2 regions of the Lichenihabitans psoromatis genome follow, and region 2 is predicted to be linked to the other one. Evidence: predicted binding sites of a transcription regulator. Region 2 holds the regulator's gene; the other holds the start of a gene.
What was found. Region 2 encodes LexA, which represses DNA repair genes until DNA is damaged. Its sites were predicted from a motif close to TGTTCNNNNTGTGTTCNG; they were not measured.
Positions count from the first base shown of each region.

Region 1: a site for LexA is predicted at 1,540-1,557, ahead of EY713_RS20275 (PA0069 family radical SAM protein). Genes of this name have one in related genera too.

Region 1 covers NZ_CP036515.1:4,326,205-4,329,411, forward strand. The annotation lists gene EY713_RS20270 (extensin-like domain-containing protein) at 1-191, shown strand, start outside; gene EY713_RS20275 (PA0069 family radical SAM protein) at 304-1,386, opposite strand; gene EY713_RS20280 (hypothetical protein) at 1,645-2,181, shown strand; gene moaB (molybdenum cofactor biosynthesis protein B) at 2,191-2,751, opposite strand; gene ypfJ (KPN_02809 family neutral zinc metallopeptidase) at 2,775-3,207, opposite strand, start outside.
Region 2 covers NZ_CP036515.1:3,845,521-3,848,727, forward strand. The annotation lists gene moaC (cyclic pyranopterin monophosphate synthase MoaC) at 1-230, shown strand, start outside; gene EY713_RS17950 (molybdopterin molybdotransferase MoeA) at 227-1,459, shown strand; gene lexA (transcriptional repressor LexA) at 1,610-2,317, shown strand; gene EY713_RS17960 (invasion associated locus B family protein) at 2,467-3,033, shown strand.

The sequences.
Region 1 (3,207 bases), 480 kb from region 2:
CGGCGCCGGCCGCACGCGCCGAATCGCGCGGTGCCCCGCTGGCCTTCGCTCCCTCGCCGCGTCTCGTCTCCCGCGATCAGTTGGATGTCGACCAGGCCGGCGACGGCCTCGGCCAACCGCCGCGCCCGCCTGCTGCCATTCAGCCCGACGGAGACATCACCTCGCTGATCAAGAGCCAACCCGTCCGCTAAAGCGCTCGCCTTCTGACAGCCGACCTGTGTGGCAGCGGTCGGGCCAATGGTGGCTCGTGCGGCTCGTTAGAATGTGATCGCGATCCTCGATGCGAGGCAGACGAGTTTCCGCTCAAGGCCCGAACAGATCGAGTTGCCGCGCCTGCGGATGTGACGGCGTGAACAGATCAGCGCGTAGTTTCGAGCGGACCTTGGGGAAACCGAGGCGATCGCTCGCAATCTCGAAGCGGCGCGCGATCATGGCCGCATAAGGTCCCGTGCCGGTCATCCGCTGACCCCATTTGGCATCGTAATCCCGCCCGCCACGCATCGATTGGACGAGCGACATGACGTGCCGGAAACGGTCCGGAAAGTGGGCCAGCAGCCATTCCTTGAAGATGTCGCGCACCTCGAGCGGCAGTCGCAGCATCACATAGCCGGCCTCGCGCGCGCCGGCCGCATGGGCAAGCTCCAAGATCGTCTCGATCTCGGTATCGGTCACGGCCGGAATGATGGGCGCGACCATAACGGTCACCGGAATGCCAGCCGCGGCGAGCAAGCGGATCGCCTCGATGCGTTTGCCCGGCGTCGTGGCGCGCGGCTCCATGGTCCTGGCCAAGGTTGCGTCGAGGGTCGTCACGGACAGCGCGACCTTGACCAGACCCTTAGCCGCCATCGGAGCCAGGATGTCGATGTCGCGCGTCACCAGAGCCGATTTCGTGACGATGCCGACCGGGTGATCGCATTTCGCCAACACCTCGAGAATTGAGCGCATAACCTTATGGTCGCGCTCGATCGGCTGATACGGATCGGTGTTGGTGCCGATCGCGATGGTCCGCGGTTTATATCCGGGCGCACCGAGTTCCCGCTCCAACCGCTCCGCCGCACCCTGCTTGACGAACAGGCGCGACTCGAAATCAAGGCCGGGCGACAGGCCCATAAACGCATGTGTCGGGCGCGCGAAACAATAGACGCAGCCATGCTCGCAGCCCCGATACGGATTGATTGACCGATCAAAGGAAATGTCGGGCGATTCGTTGCGCGTAATGACGGTCTTGGGCGTCTCCATCGTGATGGTGGTCTTGAACGGCGCCAGCGTCTCAAGCGCATCCCATCCATCATCGACATCGATGCGCTGTGATCCCTCGAAGCGCCCGGATCGATTGCTCAACGCGCCGCGACCCTTGCGCCGTTTGTCGTCGGTCACCATCGACATATTGGCAGGCTCGGGGACTGCTACGTCTTTGATCCCAAGCCGAGGCAGGCGCTTCGATCGGCGTGGAGACGGCGGTGTCGTATCGCGGATCGTCAACACGCCGTCAGCCTCGCTCGGTCGCCGCCTAAGCCGTTTGAACCGACCCAGGCTGAGCAGAACAAATAAAGAACATCGGGAGTCAGGTCAATCGCGCAATCGTCGAGCCGAACAGGCGCGGAAGGCGCGACATCCGCGCCTCGATCGTGATAGGACGCCGCGATGCTCTCAGCACTCGTCCTTATGCCGTCCAACATCGGTGGCACGTCAGCCGCCCTCGGCGCGCTCGTCCGCAGCCTTGCGGCGCTCGTGCCTGCCACGGTCGAGGGCATCGTCCGTGATGTATCGATTGTGACCGATCGGGCGGACGATGGTCTTCGCCGCGTAGCCGATCACGCCGGCTGCCGGATCGTCGACGAGCCCACCTTCGAGGCGGGGTTCGCCACGGCGCTGGCCGGCGCACGATCCGACCTTCTTTTCGTGCTCCGGGCCGGTATCGGGTTCGATCGTGGCCTCATCAACGAGATCGGAATGCGGCTCGGGCCCGACCCAACAATCGCGGGTGGATTTCTGCTACGCGAGGATCACGGCGGGCTGATGTCGCGCCTGCTGCCGAATCTGGCACCCATTGCCGGGGTCATCGCCGCGCGCGCCGATCTCTCAGGCCACCCCGCGAGCTTCAAGGCATTGGTCGGCGGACTGAAGGCCACGCAGACGCTCGCGTCACGGGCGCAGTTCTGGATCGACAATCCGACCTAAGCGACGGGCTCAGACGTCGGCGCGCGCCGATGGCCGTTTGAGATGCTCATCGAGCCGGGGCATCAACTCGACGAAGTTGCAGGGTCGATAACGGTAGTCGAGTTGGTGGGCCAGAATACCGTCCCAGGCATCTTTGCAGGCGCCCGGTGAACCGGGCAAGACAAACACGAAGGTGGTGCCGATCAGCCCGGCTGTCGCCCGCGATTGCACCGTGGAGGTCCCGATCTTCGCATACGAGATGTGATGGAACACCGTCGAGAACCCGTCCATCCGTTTGCTGAACAGCGGCTCCAGGCTGTCAGGCGTCACATCTCGCCCCGTGAAGCCCGTGCCTCCGGTCGTGATCACGACGTCGATCCCAGGGTCGTCGGCGTAGGCCTGCACGACACCCACGATGGCGGCACGATCGTCCGGCACGATCGTGCGACCGCCAAGCCGATGCCCGACCCCGGTCAAGCGCTCCACCAAGACATCGCCCGATCGATCGTCATCGCTGCGGCGCGTGTCCGACACCGTCACGACCGCGATCGACAGGGGAAGGAAGGATCTTGTTTCATCGATGCCGGGCATGACTCAGATCCTCCCAGCAACCATTACTGCTTGAACGTATTACAGGCATCCACGCTGCCGGTCTTTAGCCCCGTGGTCAGCCACTGTTGCCGCTGTGCCGAGCTTCCATGCGTAAAGCTATCCGGCACGGCATAGCCGCGCGATTGCTTCTGCAAACGATCATCCCCGATGGCCGCAGCGGTAGCGATCGCCTTGTCGACATCCCCCTGCTCCAGGATATGCCACTTCTGGTCGGCATGGTTGGCCCAGACGCCGGCGAAACAATCCGCCATCAATTCGATCCGGACCGAAAGGCTGTTGGCCTCCTGCTGGCTCGCCTGCTCCTGCCGGTCGCGCACCTTGCCGAGAATTCCAAGCAGATTCTGCACATGGTGGCCGATCTCATGCGAGATCACATAGGCATAGGCGAAGTCGCCACCGCCGCCGAGCTTCTGCTTCATGTCGTTGAAGAAAGAC
Region 2 (3,207 bases):
TGCTCACGCCTGATCGGGCCCTGCCGGGCATCCGCGTCGTCGCGACCGTCAAGGTCACGGGCCAGACCGGCGTCGAAATGGAAGCCCTGACGGCTGTCAGCGTCGCCTGCCTCACGGTCTACGACATGGTGAAGGCGGCCGATCGCGCCATGCGGATCGAGGGGATCCGCCTGCTCGAAAAGTCGGGCGGGAAATCCGGCCATTATCGCGCCGGGACCGACGCCCCATGACGGCCGATGCGATGCTCAGCGTCGCCGACGCCCTCGCGGCGATTTTGTCGACCGCCCCCCAAGCCCTTCCCGAAGAAGATGTCGCATTGGCCTCGGCGCGTGGGCGCACGCTGCGACGCGATCTCCTGGCGCTCAGAACGCAGCCGCCGCTCCCGGTTTCGGCCATGGATGGCTATGCGGTTCGGGCCGCCGATCTCGCGCGTGCGCCTGTGGATCTCCGCGTGATCGGAACCAGCCAAGCCGGCCGAGCCTTCGACGGCGCGGTCCAGGCCGGGGAAGCGGTGCGGATCTTCACCGGCGCTCCCGTGCCGGACGGTGCCGATACGGTGCTGATGCAGGAAAACGCGAGCCTCCAAGGCGCAACCATGCGTGCCCTCCAGGCGGAACAGATCGGCCGCCACGTTCGGGCCGCGGGCCTCGATTTCAGCGAAGGGGATGTCGGTCTTCGGGCCGGTCGGCGCCTTGGCGCTGCGGAACTCGCCTTGGCGGCCGCCATGAATCACGCAAGCCTGCCTGTGGCTCGCCGTCCACGCGTCGCGATCTTGGCGACCGGTGACGAACTGGTGTCGCCCGGGATGGTGCCCGGCCCCTCGCAGATCGTCGCGTCCAATTCCTTTGCGCTCGCTGCCATCGTCGAGCAAGCCGGTGGATTGCCGATCGATCTCGGTATCGCGGGTGATAATTTCGAAGCCTTGAGTCGCGGCATTCGCGCCGCGAGCGACCAGCAGGCCGACCTTCTGATCACACTCGGAGGCGCCTCCGTCGGTGACCTCGATCTCGTGCAGAGCGCGCTGGTCCGGGAGGGGCTAGAGCTCGGCTTCTGGCGGGTCGCGATGCGGCCCGGCAAACCGCTGATGCACGGTAAACTCGGCGCCATGCGGGTCCTCGGCCTTCCCGGCAACCCCGTCTCGTCGATCGTTTGCGGCATCCTCTTTGTGCGACCGCTCATCCGCGCGCTCTGCGGGGACCCCGATGCGGCCGCCTCCATCGCCGAGCCGGCCCGTCTCGCGGTCGATCTGCCGGCCAACGACCGGCGCCAAGACTATGTTCGCGCAACCCTCGCGCTCCGCGCCGATGATCTGCCGCTTGCTCATCCTGCAACACTGCAGGATTCATCGATGCTCAAAGTACTGGCGGGCGCACAATGCCTGATCGTTCGTGAGCCGCATGCGCCCGCCGCTCGGGCCGGCGATCGTTGCATGATCATCCGGCACGATCGCTACCTCTAGCAACCCACGTGCAGGGCGTTGCGGCAGGTGGTTTGCGAGCGGGCCAAGCATGAACGCAGCAAGAACATTCGTGCAATTGTTCTCTTTTTGTTTTACCGTCTGGCGACGAATCGTAAGGCTCTGACGGGCCATCGCGGCCGAGGGTGACGAATGCTGACGAGCAAACAGAACGAACTTCTCCGCTTCATCCACGAACGGCTGAAGGAGCAGGGCGTGCCGCCCTCCTTTGACGAGATGAAGGAAGCCCTGGATTTGCGATCCAAGTCCGGCATCCATCGCTTGATCATGGCGCTCGAGGAACGCGGGTTCATCCGTCGTCTGCCAAACAGGGCTCGCGCCATCGAAGTGTTGAAGCTTTCGGACTCGTCGACCCCCACCGAGACAAAGCCATCGAAGTTCTCGCCGAGTGTGATCGAGGGAACGCTGGGGCGCCTGCGCCCGCGTGGATCGCACGGATCCAACCACGAAGACGTCATGGCCGTGTCGGTGCCGATGATGGGGCGTATCGCGGCCGGCACCCCGATCGCGGCTATCCAGACTCGCAGCCAGACCATCACGGTGTCGCCGGACATGTTGGCGGCCGGCGAGCATTTTGCCCTTGAGGTTCGTGGCGACTCGATGATCGAGGCTGGTATTCTCGATGCCGACACGGTCATTATCCGCCGTCAAGATTCAGCCGACACGGGCGACATCATCGTGGCGCTGGTCGACGACGAAGAGGCGACCCTGAAGCGCTTCCGTCGACGGGGCGCGTCTATCGCTCTCGAGGCCGCCAATCCGGCCTATGAGACACGAATCTTCGGCCCAGACCGCGTGAAGATCCAAGGCAAGCTGGTCAGCCTTCTCCGCCGCTACTGAGCCGTGTCTCGCAATCGCGAGGTCCGGCGGGGCGCAAAAGAGAGCCGCGCGCCGGTTATCCACGTCTTGTGTGTGTGATATCGAGCCGATAACGCTGCCCGCGACACCGGCCATCGTATTTCGGCGGCGCGTGTCACCGGGGATTGTTCATGTCTGCTCGCCTGCTGTCGATTTTTGGCCCGATTGTCGTTGTGTTGAGTTTTTCTCAGGCAGCCGCTCAGCAGAAACCAGTGACCCCGGCCGCGAAACCACTCGCACCCGTGAGTTCCGAGCCGGCGACCACATCGGCAAGCTACGGCGACTGGGTTCTCCGATGCGGGCGCATTGGCGATGGCGACCAGGCGAAGCGCGTTTGTGAAGTCGCTCAGACTATCCAATTACCCAACCAGACGGCGCCTATCGCGGAGGTTGCGGTCGGTCATCTCCCGGATGGATCCTTACACCTGACCGCCGTGCTGCCTCCGAGCGTGTCGTTTCCGAGCACGGTGGCGTTTGCCAATGCCGGCGACAAAGCTCGTGTCGATCTTCAATGGCGGCGGTGTCTCGCTGGCGGGTGTTTCGCCGACACCCCCGTCAGCGACGATCTCCTCAAGGCTTGGCGTGTCTCGACCGATGCTGGGAAGATGACGTTCAAGGATGCTGGAGGGCGTGATATCGCGTTGGCGATCTCGTTTCGCGGGCTGGCCCAAGCGCTCGACGCCTTGCCGAAATCTTAAATCCGGCCTCTCGGTTCAGGCGCAAACCTCGGCGGAACAGCCCCGTTCCTTACGGCAACTTGAAACGTGGCAATTGAGCGGCATATTTGAGGGAGGTCGAAGCCGACTATCCAGCTAGGATGCGAGCACCACGCGACGATGAACGAATCCACGAACGATCGGCGTTCACCTCTT